DNA from 2 places in the Neisseria animaloris genome. Region 1 is predicted to be linked to the other one. Evidence: predicted binding sites of a transcription regulator. Region 1 holds the regulator's gene; the other holds the start of a gene.
What was found. Region 1 encodes sigma-54, which starts transcription at its own class of promoters, with help from an activator protein. Its sites were predicted from a motif close to CTGGCACGCTTCATGCTT; they were not measured.
Positions count from the first base shown of each region.

Region 2: a site for sigma-54 is predicted at 4,917-4,934, ahead of glnA (type I glutamate--ammonia ligase). Genes of this name have one in related genera too.

Region 1 is NZ_LR134440.1:1,756,722-1,764,406, forward strand. It holds gene EL216_RS08285 (LytR/AlgR family response regulator transcription factor) at 1-300, shown strand, start outside; gene argJ (bifunctional glutamate N-acetyltransferase/amino-acid acetyltransferase ArgJ) at 771-1,991, opposite strand; gene EL216_RS08295 (chloride channel protein) at 1,992-3,386, opposite strand; gene hpf (ribosome hibernation-promoting factor, HPF/YfiA family) at 3,630-3,950, opposite strand; gene rpoN (RNA polymerase factor sigma-54) at 4,010-5,362, opposite strand; gene lptB (LPS export ABC transporter ATP-binding protein) at 5,425-6,156, opposite strand; gene lptA (lipopolysaccharide transport periplasmic protein LptA) at 6,417-6,938, opposite strand; gene lptC (LPS export ABC transporter periplasmic protein LptC) at 6,919-7,500, opposite strand; gene EL216_RS08325 (KdsC family phosphatase) at 7,497-7,685, opposite strand, start outside.
Region 2 is NZ_LR134440.1:1,271,331-1,279,015, forward strand. It holds gene pilQ (type IV pilus secretin PilQ) at 1-1,026, shown strand, start outside; gene EL216_RS05890 (shikimate kinase) at 1,074-1,604, shown strand; gene aroB (3-dehydroquinate synthase) at 1,988-3,067, shown strand; gene mtgA (monofunctional biosynthetic peptidoglycan transglycosylase) at 3,149-3,835, opposite strand; gene aroE (shikimate dehydrogenase) at 3,837-4,658, opposite strand; gene glnA (type I glutamate--ammonia ligase) at 4,960-6,378, shown strand; gene EL216_RS05915 (MBL fold metallo-hydrolase) at 6,552-7,517, opposite strand; gene xth (exodeoxyribonuclease III) at 7,643-7,685, opposite strand, start outside.

The sequences.
Region 1 (7,685 bases):
CAGGTGCGTTATCTCTTGGCTGAACATAAAACGGTATTTCTATTCACGGGAGACGGCCAAAGTTATGAATTACCTAAAACTTTGGTTTATTGGGAAGAGCTGTTGGGGGATAAAATTATCCGCATCCATCGTAATGCTTTGGTGTTCCGCCATACTTTAGACTGTTTGATTCGTTTGGATGGCGGAGACGAAGATGAGAGCAATGCAACTTGGGGCGCGCGGGTGCTGGATGTGGATAAACCGCTTGCAGTAAGCCGCCGCCAGTTGGCTGCGATTCGTAAGATTTTGCGTGAACATTAAGCGGATTGAATTTTTACAAGCCTGCTAATAAAACAGCCGAAATGCTAAAAAGCGTTTCGGCTGTTTTATTAGCAGGCTTGTAGGGATTGATGTCGGAAATAGCAGCGACATGTACATTTTCTCTTTTGTATAGAGATCCTTTCTTAGGGGAGGAGATTGCCCAAATGCCGTAAAGTATCAAGAAGCACTATAATGTTTGATAATTTATAAAATCATTCCTTAAAAAAATATAGCAAATAAACTTAACTTGTTACGGCGTTGCTGAGCCTTAGCTCAAAGAGAACGATCTTATGAGCCGCTGGGCAACAAAATTGGTTCCGTACTACTTGTACTGTTTGCAGCTTGTCGTTTTGTATCAAAAATAAGTTTATTTCTATAACACCTGTTTAGGTATGAAAGTATAAGTACCTCAATTTTAATACTCAGGCCGTCTGAAAACTTTTTTAGACGGCCTTTTTAGAAGGTGTAATTCAACTGCGGTAATCTGCGTTAATCGATACATAATCATGTGATAAATCGCATGTATAGATAACGGCACGTTCACGACCACGTTGCAAATCAACACGAACAGTGATTTCGGGTTGATTCATTACCATTTGGCCGGCTTCTTCGGTGTAGCTGTCCGCCCGTCCTCCGTTTTCCGCGACCAGCACTTCACCCAGCCACATGCGTACTTTTTCGGTGTCGAAGTTGGGGAGACCTGAGTAGCCGATAGCAGCCAATAATCGGCCGAGATTGGGGTCGGAAGCAAAAAAGGCCGTCTTAATTAAAGGTGAGTGGGCGATGGCATAGGCCACTTGCCGCGCTTCAGTACGATCGCCTGCATTTTCGACTTGAACAGTAATGAATTTGGTAGCTCCTTCGCCGTCGCGCACAATGGCTTGGGCAAGCTCCAGTGCGAGGCTGCCAAGCAGGGTCTTAAGTTGGTCGTAGCGTGGATCAGCGATGTTGTCGATCTCATTCTGACCGCACTTGCCGGTAGCGACGATAACAAAGCTGTCATTGGTGCTGGTATCGCCATCTATCGTGATGGCATTAAACGATTGGTCGGCGATTTCTTGTGTGAGCATCTGTAAAACCGGTTGTGCTATGTTGGCATCACATACGATAAAGCCGAGCATGGTTGCCATATTGGGGCATATCATGCCTGCTCCTTTGGCAATGCCGGTGGCGTGTACAATATGGTGGTTACCGATTTTCCCTTCACGACTGGCAGCTTTTGGTACGGTGTCAGTGGTCATAATGGCACGGGCGGCATCGTTCCAAAACGCAGGTTTGACACGGGGTAGGGCATCGATGATTTTTTGTGCGGGCAGCGGTTCGAGAATAACACCGGTGGAAAACGGCAGTATTTGTGAAGTTTTGCAGCGGATTTGTTTCGCTACAGCTTCGCACACTGCTTGAGCGTCCTCCCGTCCTTTTATTCCGGTGCCGGCGTTAGCGTTGCCAGTGTTGATAATCATCGCACGTACGCCGTCTTCATCGAAAAGGTGCTGCTTGGCTACATGCACGGGTGCGGCGCAGAATTGGTTTTGTGTGAATACGGCACCGACGGTATTGTCGGGGTTGAAAACCATCAGTGTGATGTCGTTGTGGCCGGATTTTTTGATGCCCGCTTGTCCGACAAATACTTGCACACCGTCTATCGGTAATAATTCCGCCGCATCTTTTTCTCGTAAGTTGACTGCCATCTATTTCTCCTTATCAACAGCATCTGCCTGCTGTGTGGCTGCTTCTTCTTGAACCCGTTGCCGATAGCGTGTTCCTGCCGCATGGTAAAACGGTTTCGGTGAAAATTGGCGCGATACCTGAGAAGCGAAAATAGCACCAATCAGTAACCAAAACAACAAATTCTGCCCGCCCGTCATTTCCATTACCACCACGCTGGCGGTTAAGGGAGATTGTGTAGCAGCTGCCAAAAAGGCAGTCATACAGATTAGCACCAATACGTTCACACCTGTTTGAACATCAGCAATTTGCGCGATATGCTGTCCAATCATTGCCCCTATGGTAAGAGAGGGGGTGAAAATGCCGCCCGGAATGCCGGCCCAATACGACAACACGGTTGCTCCCCATTTGGCCGCAGCCACACCGAACGGCGCATCATGTGTTCCACGCAGTGCCGCAGACGCTTCGTGATAGCCCGTACCGAAAGTTTGCCCTTGATAAAGCGTACCGATTAAAGCCAGCAGCAGGCCGATGGTGCCAGCGAGTAAAACGGGATGATTGCGTATCCAGTTGCGGTATTTTTCGGGCGCAAATGCCGCTGTACCTTTATAGAGGCAGCGGGCAAACAAGCCGCCGGCCACGCCGCATACCAAACCGCTCAATAGCACCCATATCAGCATGTCGGGCAATTCGCTTCCGTTAAACCCCGAAAAATAAGGGTTGTTGCCCTGTATGGCCACTTGGATAAAACCTGCAGCCAACACACCGATGAAAATCTGGCGTTCCCAACGCAGCAGAATGCCGCGTCCCAATTCCTCAATCGCAAACACCACGCCGGCCAGCGGCGCATTGAATGCCGCGGCCAAACCACCTGCCGCGCCTGCTGCAATCAAATCGTTTTCCTGCATGCCTTTAAAGGCGAGATTGTGTTTTTTACACCATGCCCCCCACGCTGCCATTACTGCGGCTCCTACTTGCACCGACGGCCCTTCCCGTCCGATAGAGGCCCCCGCCAGCATGCCCAAAAAAGTTAAGGGGATTTTCAACATGGTTTGCCGTAATTGCAAAAGCCGTGTTTTCTGGGCACCGAAAGGCAGTGATAGGGAAGCTAACACTTGTGGGATGCCGCTGCCTGCCGTGTAAGGGGCAAACCTTCGGGTGAGCCATACAATCAGCGGCAACCCGAGCGGCAGCACCACCCATGCGAACCACGGGTATTGCTGCACCAGTCGGGCATTTTCTTCCAATGCCCAGTCTGCCATTTTTGCAAATGCCAGTGACACCAATGTCACCAGCGCCGCACCGGCCAGTAGAAAGCCGAATGCGGCCGTTTTTCGTGAAAGGCGTTGAGTCTGTTTGATTTTATGGGAAATTTTCCGTCCTATCAGACGGTCGAAAGAGGAAAGAGTACGTTTCATTTACCCGCTCGTTTATTATCGTAAATTGTTTTTGGAAAATTGTTTTTCAGACGGCCTGAAATAGAATAAGTGATATTATGAACAGATTTATCAAATGAATAAAGCCGCAACCGTGCAAAGGCCGTCTGAAAACCGGTTTTTCAGACGGCCTGTTGTTTTTAGCCGGGCTACGCTATTTCAAGAGCCGGACGGAGAAACAAAAAACACCCCGCAAAACGGGGTGTTGAATCTTGTTAAAACAAATTATTCGGTATCGGGTTCCGGTTTGGGAGTGGCGCGCACATCGTTGCTTTTTTCTTTATGTTTCAAGATGGCACGGTCAACTTTGTCCATGAGCACATCAATCGCAGCATACATATCGGATTCAACAGTTTCCACATGCAGGTCTTTACCGGCCAAGTGCACATCAGCTTCAGCCTTGTTGTTCAGCTTTTCTACCGAAAGGGTGATGGCTACAGAAATCAAATTGGCGGCATGACGGTTGATGCGCTCCAACTTGCTATTGACATGATTTTTGATGGCTTCGGTTACGTCGAAATTCAGGCCGGTGATTTTCAGGTTCATGGCTTTACTCCTTCGGTTAAGTTAAACCGCCTGATTTAGGCAGTCTGAAAAATGGTTAATCATAGTCTGCGTTGTGTGGCAGACGGAATGTTCAATGATTCTCGATATTTGGCTACGGTGCGGCGGGCGATATCGATGCCTTGCTGTTTCAAAAGTTTACTCAACATTTCATCAGAATGCGGTTTGAATTTGTCTTCCGACTCGACCAACTGAGTGATTACGGCTTTGACCGCATTTTGGCTCACCCCCTCGCCGTCTTCAGCACAAACGGCCTGTGTGAAGAAATAGCGTAACGCAAACACTCCGCGCGGGCAAGACAAATATTTATGGTTGACGGCACGGGATACGGTGCTTTCAGCTACCCCGAGTTCGGCAGCGGCATCTTTCAGCAGCATGGGTGTCAGGCCGATTTCGCCGAATACGAAAAAATCTTCCTGCTTTTCAACAATGTACTCTGCCAAACGGATTACTGTACTTTTACGCAGTTCCAAGCTGTCGATTTTCTGCCTCGCTTCGCTTAATTTTTCTTTCCACTCCGGGCTGACTTCTCCAGCTTCTTTCAACAGGTCGCAATATTCACGATTGAGCTGTACTTTCGGCCATGCGTTGTCGTTGCCGATGACCGTCCAGCCGGTTTTGGTTTCTTTCACCCATACATCGGGCTGTACATAGGCTGTCGGCTCGGCGGAAGCAAATCCATAGGCCGGGTAGGGATTGAGTTTCGATATCAGGTCTAAGGCCGTCTGAATGGTATCGATATCGGAATCAGGAAACATTTTGCGGGCTTTGGCCAGATTTTGCTGGCGGCTTCTGCTTAGGCTGTCCAGCGACTGTTGAACGATTTTGGCAGCCAGTTGGCGTTCAGGAGAGGCGGGCAAGCGTAAGAGTTGCAGCATCAGAGACTCGGTTAAATTTGAGGCCCCTACACCTGCGGGATCGAAGGTTTGCAGCAGATCGAGTGCTTCCTGCAAATCGTTTTCGTTGAGCATCCATTCCAGCGGGGTGTGGTCGATTACCTCACCCAAGCTGTCGGTGAAATAACCTTGGTCGTCGAGAAAATCAATGAGGATATGTATCCGTGCAGCTTCTTCTTCGCTTAGGGGATGTTCGCAAACTTGTTTGTGCAGAAAAGCATTGAAGTCGTCTTCGCCGGCGATGGTGGCCCATACGTCTTCGGCATCATCTCCGCCGATTTGGTTGCTCCTCGGCAGAGAGGCGGAAATTTGAGAAAATTCGGTATCGCCCGCATCATCGGCGGGCTCGGGGCGCTCCAGCAGAGGGTTGTCTTGCAACCAGTCGTCTACTTCGCGCTCAAGTTCCAGCCCGGACATTTGCAGTATACGCAACGACTGCTGAAGGTGTTGGTTCAGCTGCTGGGTTTGTTTGAGTTTTAGTCCAAAATTTTGGCTCATATTATTGTTTTATAGAGAGTAATACATAATGTGTCGGTTCGGTAAGGTGTGTCTGCCGCCTGTTAATAATTAAAGTTTTCGCCCAGATATACTGCCCGCACTTGTTCGTTGTTGACCAGTTCTTCAGGATGCCCCGAGGCGAGTACGGCCCCTTCACTGATGATGTAGGCACGGTCGCAGATGCGCAGGGTTTCGCGCACATTGTGGTCGGTAATCAGTACGCCGATGCCGCGCGATTTCAGAAACTCAATGATTTTTTGGATGTCGATAACGGCAATCGGATCGACTCCGGCAAACGGTTCGTCGAGCAGGATAAAGCGCGGCTGCATGGCAAGCACACGGGCGATTTCTACACGGCGGCGTTCGCCTCCCGAAAGCGACGGAGCGGGGTTGTTGCGCAGGCGTTCGATGTTCAGGTCGGCAAGTAGCCGTTCCAGCTCGCTGTCGATTTTACTTTTGTCTTTCAGGCTGATTTCCAGAATGGCGCGGATGTTTTGCTCGACCGTCATTTTGCGGAAAATCGATGCTTCCTGCGGCAGATAGCCTAATCCCAAGCGAGCGCGTTCGTGAATCGGCAGGTGGCGGATTTCTTTGTCGTCGAGCATTACGCTGCCCGCATCGGCGGAAATCAAGCCGACAATCATATAAAAACTGGTGGTTTTGCCTGCTCCGTTGGGCCCGAGCAGGCCAACTACTTCACCGCTTTCGATATCAAGCGAAAAGTTTTTGACGACTTGGCGCTTTTTGAAACTCTTTTGTAGGTTTTGTACGTTTAAGCGGCTGTGGTGATTCATGGTATAGCCTTTGAGTTATGGTTACTATTGTAATCTTTTTGCAGGCCGTCTGAAAAGGTTGTTTGCGGTTTCGAAGGCAGGCAGGTGTTTTCAGACGGCCTGAACGGTGTTTATATGGCAAATATGATACAACTCATTGTTTATATTATGATGTGTAAATATTTGACATAAAGCAAAGACCGTCTGAAAAAATCTTGGTGGCGGGCTGTTGTCCGATCCGTTCAACGGCCTGAAGAATGTTTTCAGACGGCCTCTCGAGGTTATTTGCTTTTACCGGTGCTGCCGGGTTGGATGACAACGGTTACACGTTTACCGGCCTTGCCTTTGCTACCCTTACTGCCATTAACGGTATAAACCTCGGTGCGGGTGTTGTAGACGATGCTGGCTCCTTCGGCCAAGTCGCCGCCGCGTTGTACTTTGGCATTGCCGGTCAGTTTCACGATGCCGGTGGCGGATGAAAATTCCACTTGGTTGGCCTGCCCGTTTACCGTGCCTTTGCCTCCGTCAAGTGTTTGGCCGAAGCGCACAGGGCTGCCGCTTGCAGACATAAACTGTTCGCCTTTGTCGTTACGCGATACGCGCACGCTTGCGGCACGTATGTTCAGAGAGCCTTGTTTGATGATGACGTTGCCGCTGAAGGTGGTTACTTGATTGGCTTGGTCAAGAGAACCTTGATCGGCTTCGATCTGAATGGGCTGCTTGCGGTCGCTCTCCAGCGCATAGGCGGGTGCGGCGGCAATCAAGGCGGCAAGGGCGGCGGTGTTAATGATGTTTCGGGTCATAAATAGTCGCTTTCACTCGTGAAGGCAGATTCAGGAATCCTTTTTTGTGGTCGTAAACCAAACCGTTCGCCGTGCCGTGCGAATCGCCGTATTGATAATGCACGGGAGCATCGGTGCGGGCGGTTTCGGTGTTGGTGTCGACGGTGAGGTTACCGGTTTTCAGAACACCGGCGGGGCGTTCGGCATCGGCGGCTTTGGTTAGGACAACATCTTGCTGGAATATTACTTGGCGGTTGTCTGTGTTGTAGCGGGCGGTTTCACTTTTCACGTTATAAAGCAGCCTGCCGCTGCCGTAAAGTGATAGCTGCGGTTTGTTGAATGTTACATCATTGCTTTTGGGCAACTGCCATGCCGACTCCGCACTCAGGTTTTCTTTCAGACGGCCGCTTTCATCGAAGCGTCTGCCGTCAATACCTTGCATGGCATATTGTGGCTCGTTTGGATTCAGCGCAGCTTCTTCAATATCAATTTGGCTGATACGCCCCAACCATGCGGACAAACCGCCGAGGCTTACCGCTAAGATAAGCGGGAACAGCCAGCCGTAACGCCATTTCTTGGTCATTTAACGTACTCTTGTAAAGCAGGTTCAAGCGTACCTTGCGCCTGCATGATTAAATCGCACAACTCACGCACCGCCCCTTTTCCGGCAGTTTTGCGGGTAACGTAGGCGGCGTGTTGCAAGGCGAACCAATGCGCTTCGGGCACCGCTACGGGCAGACCGCAACGCACCATCACGGGCAGGTCGAC
Region 2 (7,685 bases), 490 kb from region 1:
CAGTTGAAATACAAAAATGTAGAGGAATTCCGCAAAATCCTTCGTTTAGACGAAAATGGTGGAAATGGCGATAGCCGTAACTCTATGTTGAGCAGTCGTGGTAGCGCCTTAATTGATCCTGCTACAAACACGTTAATTATTTCTGATAACCGGGGAGTTATTCAAAAATTCCAAAAACTCATTGACGAATTGGATGTCCCAACACGCCAAGTCATGGTGGAAGCCCGTATTGTTGAAGCTAACGACGGTTTTTCTCGCAGCTTAGGTGTGAAGTTTGGCTATCAAGGTATCAATGGCAGAAGCAGCATAGGTTCCGACTGGGCTAATGCTATTAATAACTTAAACACTAAAGCAAAAAATAACAACACGTTGGCTAACTCGGCTTTAAGTGGCTCCCAAACCCGCCCTACACTGGATCCATTTATACTGAACCCCAATGTTAACTTGCCTTTGGCATCCGCCACTTCAAGCATTGCTTTGGTACGTGCAATCTCATCAGGTGCATTGGGACTGGAATTACAAGCTATGCAAGAGCAAAGTAAAGGTAAAGTTATTTCCAATCCGCGTGTATTGACTCAAGACCGTAAGGAAGCAATTATTGAATCTGGTACAGAGATTCCTTATGAAGAAGCCACTTCCAGCGGTGCAACATCAATTACCTTTAAAAAGGCTGTATTGGGTTTAACAGTTACACCCAACATTACTCCTGACGGTCAGGTAATTATGTCTGTCAAAATTAATAAAGACAGCCCCACCGATTGCGTAGCAAGCGGCACAACCACTAAGTGTATCAATACCAAACAACTGCAAACCCAAGCTATGGTTGAAGATGGCGGTACGTTGATCGTTGGTGGTATTTATGAGGAAGAAAACGGCAATACCGTAAGCAAAGTTCCTCTGTTGGGTGATATTCCTGTGGTAGGCAATTTGTTCAAATCACGTGTTCGCAATGAAGCTCGTCGCGAATTGCTGATCTTCATTACGCCGCGCATTATGGATAATGTCGGCAGCAACTTGCGCTACTAAATATAAACCGTACGTAAGCAAACACTTTGTGTAAGTTTTCGTTTAAAATGCCTGCTATGGAGAACATAGCAGGCAATTTATTTTTTATCGGCTTGATGGGAGCGGGGAAGACGACTTTAGGCAAATATACTGCCCAAGCTTTAGGTCGCCCTTTTTACGATAGTGATCAAGAAATCTGTAAGCGTACCGGTGTATCTATTCCAACTATTTTTGAATTGGAAGGAGAAGACGGTTTCCGTGAACGCGAAGCCGCTGTTATTGATGAGCTGACTGCGTTAAACAATATTGTTTTGGCTACAGGCGGCGGGGCGGTAATGCGTGAGGAGAATCGCAGCAAACTATGTACACGCGGAACAGTTATTTATCTACATGCTCGTCCCGAAATTCTGCTGGAGCGTACACGTCATGACAACAACCGCCCCTTGCTACAAGTAGAAGATCCATTGGTTAAATTGCAAGAATTATACAATCTCCGAGACGGCGTTTACCGCTCTGTTGCTGACATTGTGATTGAACCAACTCACCAAAACTGCCATAAAACCGTAGAAAAATTACTACAACTGTTGTCACAAAAATAGGTACCGCCCGACGGTATGCTTAAAAACTCTCAGGAGCCGTCTGAAAACATAATTCATCTTGTTTCAGACGGCCTGCTTATATTAAAAATGTTGATATTAAAACGGATAAATTGAGAGTTTAAATAAAAATACCCAATACAAACGCAGTTTAAAATAACTGCCAACTGTGCCAAATACACAATAAATAACGGTTTAAAAAACGATAACTCTTTTTTATTCGCAATATCCACCTGCTATATCGGTTAAGGAATACCCGGACCGGCCCAAATATAGGGGCATATAAATCATGTGGTTTATCTGTTGTACAACAAAATGCAGAACACCTTTGTCGATAACATATCCATTACTAATGGCCGTCTGAAACCATGTATACGGAGCTATAAATGCGCACACTAACTGTTGAAACACCTTCCCATCAATACCCTATTTTCATCGGCGAAAACCTACTTGCACAAACCGACACCCTACTCCGGCCCTACATAGGAAAAAAAGCAGCAATTGTAACCAATGAAACCATTGCTCCGTTATATCTGCATACGCTTCAGACAGCCTTGGACAAGCTCGGCATCCCGCACTTCAGCATTGTTCTGCCCGATGGAGAACGATATAAAGATTGGCAAACACTCAATCTGATTTTTGACGGTTTGATGCAAAACCGCGCCGAACGGAAAACCACCCTGATCGCCTTAGGCGGCGGCGTGATCGGTGACATGGTCGGCTTTGCCGCCGCAACTTATCAACGCGGGACCCCTTTTATTCAAATCCCAACCACTCTACTCAGCCAAGTCGATTCTTCTGTCGGCGGCAAAACGGCCATCAACCATCCGCTCGGCAAAAACATGATTGGTGCGTTTTACCAACCTCAGGCTGTACTTGCAGACTTAAGCACCCTTGGTACCCTTCCCCGCCGTGAGCTTTCAGCCGGCATGGCCGAAGTTGTCAAATACGGAGCACTCGGCGATCTTGATTTTCTTGAATGGCTGGAACAAAACATAACCGCCCTGATGCGGCAGGATCAGGCTGTCTTAACCGAAGCCGTTTATCATTGCTGCCGCATGAAAGCCGACATCGTTGCCCAAGACGAAACCGAGCAAGGCATACGCGCCTGGCTGAATCTGGGGCACACTTTCGGCCATGCCATTGAAGCAGAAATGGGCTATGGCGTATGGCTGCACGGCGAGGCAGTTGCCGCAGGCATGGTATTGGCCTGCCGTCTTTCGGAACAATTAGGTCGTCTGAAAAGTAAAGATACCGAGCGCATTGCCACATTACTCGAAAAAGCGGAATTGCCGGTTGCTCCGCCCCGCTTCGACTTTGAAAAATGGATTGCCCATATGCAGCACGACAAAAAAGTCAGCAGCGGCGTTATGCGTTTTGTCGGTTTAAACCGTTTGGGCGAAGCAAACATTACTGAAATTACCGATATGGAAATTTTAAGAAAAACACTGCAACCTTACGTATAAAGCCTGATAATGAAAGTAAGAGGCCGTCTGAAACCCTTTTCAGACGGCCTCTTGCCGGTTTTATGCTCATCAATGGTTCTGCTAATCCGTATCCGGCAACTCCGCCGAACCCATGCGCCGCAAAATAATGTTCGTCTTCGCACGCAGTCCTCTGTCGCGCGGGTTTTCGGCGTAATACAGCGGGCGCGGCACACGCGCGGCCAGTTGCGCGGCCTGCTGCTTGGTCAGCTTGGCTGCCGGTTTTTTATAAAAGTGCTGCGACGCGGCTTCCGCCCCGAAAATGCCGTAACCCCATTCGATGGAGTTCAAATACAGCTCGAAAATGCGGTCTTTGTCGGTGGTCGCTTCCATCATCGCCGTAATCGCCGCTTCTTCCGCCTTGCGCCAGTAGCTGCGGTTTTCGTTTAAAAACAGGTTCTTAGCCAACTGCTGGCTGATGGTCGAACCGCCGCCGCGGATTCTGCCGCTGCGCTGGTTGCGTTTGATGGCGTTGCGGATGCCGCTCCAATCAAAACCGCCGTGGGCGGCAAATTTGGCATCTTCCGAGGCAATCAGGGCTTTTTTGAGATTGATGGAAATTTGGTCGTAAGGCACCCAACGGTAATCCAGTTCCACGTCTTTGCCCTTATCGCGGAAATCGCTCATGCGCATGCTCATAAACGCGGTTTTGTGCGGTGCCACGGCGCGGTAGGTAATGATGTTGCCGTACACATAGGCGTTAAACAGAATAAAGGCGGCAAAAGGCAGTGCAATCAGCCATTTAATCATTTCAGACGGCCTCTTTCATATATCGGATAACGGGCTTGATGTCCGGCTCGAAACCCCGCCACAAGGCATAAGCACACGCGGCCTGCCCCACCAACATGCCCAAGCCGTCGGCCGTTTTCTGCGCACCCGAACGGCGGGCGAAATCCAGAAACGCCTGCGCACCTTCGCCGTACACCATATCGTAGGCCAATTCGCACGCGCCGAACACGCCTGCCTCTACATCGGGAATGCTGCCACTCAAACCGCCCGACGTGCCGTTGATAACGATATCGAAATGATGATGCGGCAAAGCATCCAACGGGGCCGTCTGAATACCGAAACGCGCCGCCAGCTCTTCCGCTTTGGCCGGTGTGCGGTTGGCAACGGTAACGGCGGCGGGCTGCTGCGCCAACAGCACGGGAATCACGCCACGCACGGCTCCGCCCGCACCCAAAATCAGAATCCGCTTGCCCGCAATCTCCACGCCCTGCGCCTGAAGAATATCGTTGACCAAGCCTGCACCGTCGGTGTTGTCGCCGCGAAAACGCCCGCCGCCCAACGGAATAACCGTATTCACCGCCTCCGCCGCCTGCGCCCGTTCGGAATGCTCGTCCACCCAATCGTAAGCATCGGTTTTAAACGGCACGGTTACATTCGCCCCCTGCCCGCCTTCGGCAAAAAAACGTGCCGCCGCCTCGGCAAACGCACCCGGTTCGGCCAAAATGCGTTCGTATTCAATCTGCACGCCTTCCTGAGCGGCAAACTGCTGATGGATTTGCGGCGACTTGCTGTGTGCAATCGGGTTGCCGAACACGGCATAACGGGGTTTGGTGCTGTTCATCATAAAAACCTGCTGTGGAATAACCGCCGTATTATATAGTGAAACCCACACCCTGCCGCATCCGTATCGCTTGTGCTGCAAAACCTTACAAATTGTTGACAATCTATACCCGCTAAACTTATATTTAACCGTCCTAGGCCGTCTGAAAAACACCTCGCCGAAACCGCGGCAAGGCAGATTTATTTTTACGCCGCCGCCTTTTTCAGGCTTGCTTATGGCACAATACGCCCATACCCGATTTGCGCTCCGCGCACTCCAAATCCGGCACGTTTTCATCTTCCCTATTCCCCAGCAGGAGCTTTATATGTCTGTTAAAGATGTTGTCAAACTGATTGAAGAAAACGAAATACGTTTCGTTGATTTGCGCTTTACCGATACCAAAGGCAAACAGCACCACTTCACGATTCCCTCGCGCGTTGTTTTGGACGACCCCGAAGAATGGTTTGAAAACGGCCAAGCTTTCGACGGCTCGTCTATCGGCGGCTGGAAAGGTATACAGGCTTCCGACATGCAGCTGCGCCCCGACGCATCCACCGCCTACATCGACCCTTTCTACGACGATGCCACCCTCGTTTTGACCTGCGACGTAATCGACCCTGCCAACGGTCAAGGCTACGACCGCGACCCGCGCTCCATCGCCCGCCGCGCCGAAGCCTACCTGAAATCTTCAGGCATCGGCGATACCGCGTTCTTCGGCCCCGAGCCTGAATTTTTCGTGTTCGACGGCATTGAATTTGAAACCCACATGCACAAAGCGCGTTTCGAAATCACTTCCGAAAGCGGCGCATGGAGCAGCGGCAAACACTTCGACGGCCAAAACACCGGCCACCGCCCCTTCGTGAAAGGCGGCTACGCCCCCGTTGCCCCCGTAGATGCCGGCCAAGACCTGCGTTCGGCCATGGTAAACGTGCTCGAAGAAATCGGCATCCCCGTTGAAGTGCACCACTCCGAAGTCGGCACCGGCACGCAAATGGAAATCGGCACCAAATTCAGTACCCTGCTGAAACGCGCCGACTGGACGCAAAACATGAAATACGTCATTCTCAACGTCGCCCACAACTTCGGCAAAACCGCCACCTTTATGCCCAAACCGCTGATGGGCGACAACGGCAGCGGCATGCACGTTCACCAATCCATTTGGAAAGACGGCCAAAACCTGTTTGCAGGCGACGGTTATGCCGGTTTGTCCGACACCGCCCTGTATTACATCGGCGGCATCATCAAACATGCCAAAGCCCTGAATGCGATTACCAACCCCTCCACCAATTCCTACAAGCGTTTGGTGCCGCACTTCGAAGCGCCGACCAAGCTGGCTTATTCTGCCAAAAACCGTTCTGCTTCCATCCGCATTCCGTCGGTAAACAGCAGCAAAGCCCGCCGCATCGAAGCGCGCTTCCCCGACCCGACCGCCAACCCCTATTTGTGCTTCGCCGCCTTGCTGATGGCAGGTTTGGACGGCATTCAAAACAAAATCCATCCGGGCGACCCGGCCGATAAAAACCTCTACGACCTGCCGCCTGAAGAAGACGCATTGGTGCCGACCGTGTGCGCTTCGCTCGAAGAAGCTTTGGAGGCATTGAAAGCCGACCACGAATTTCTGTTGCGCGGCGGTGTGTTCAGTAAAGACTGGATCGAGAGCTACATCGCGTTTAAATCGGAAGACGTGAAACGCATCCGCATGGCACCGCATCCGCTGGAATTTGAAATGTATTATTCACTGTAAACATCTCGGCAAGCAAAAATCCCAAGCCTTGAAACAGGGCTTGGGATTTTTATATAAGCTTACGGCGCCAAAACTTTTCAGTATTCCAGAAATAACAGCATTTCAATGACAACTAACTTCAGGCCGTCTGAACATAAGCTCAATATACTTTTCAGACGGCCTCGGTCTTTATATTACTTCTTGCAACTTCCCGTCTTAGTACCGCTTTTCAGGGAGTAAATATCACAATCTTCCGCAAATGCCAGCTTACCCTGATAGGTTTTGCGGATAGCTGCGGATGTTGCCGGTTTCACATTTTCGGTACGGCGCATGAAATGTGTAAGCACCACACTGCGGCTGCCGGTTTGTTGGGCAATCCTGCCGATTTCGGAAGGTATCATATGCAGTTTGACGGCAACACGGTCGGTACTGCTTTCCGGTACGGCATTGTGGGCGATGAAAATATCCGTATTTTTCGCCAGCACATCCAAAGTTTTACCGATGTTGCTGGTATCACCCGACACGGTTACTGAGCAGCCGTTTTTCTCGATACGCCAGCCTAAAGAAGGCAGCAGGCCGTGTTCTACGGGAATCGCTTTCAAGGTAAAACCGCCGAGTTTGGTTTCAAACAGTTTGGGCTGTTTTTTATCGGCGTTAACGGCTATCGGTTTCAGGGCGAAAGCCGCTTCTCCTGTGAGGAAATCCGACAAATAAGGATAAACGCCTTTTTCGCCAAACTGCCGCTCTACGAATAACGGCGTGGTCGGGATAGTGTGGTTCCCGGTGGGTCCGTAGACCGGTAAGTCGCGGTTGCGGCCTGAGAAAAAGGAGGCTTTGACCAATGCGGGCAAATCGTTGGAATGGTCAACGTGGAAATGGGTAAACAGCAAAGCTTCCAAGTCTTTAATGTCGCCGCCCGCCCGCTCGAAGTTGAGCGACGAACCTGCGCCGAAGTCGATAATGAAACGGGCTTTGCCGTTTTCGCGCACCAGATAGCCGGTAGACGCTCGTTTGTCGCTTAGCTCAGGACCACCCGAACCGAGCACCACTACGTCCAAGCCGGCATTCGTGCACTGAGCGGCGTGTGCGGCGGCAGGAACGGCGGCCACCCCCAACATGAGGTTGAAAAAGAATTTGGGTTTTAAGAATCGTGAGTACATTTTTTTAACCTTAAGTCTTGTTATGAAAAAGGATTTAAGCAATGGTGTAAGCATAAGGGCGAAGTCGGGGCCGTCTGAAAGTTTTCAGACGGCCTCATGCCATCGGGCACTCGGGCTAATGTGGCTCAAACGGCAAACTTCGCCCACACCGGTGCATGGTCGCTGGGG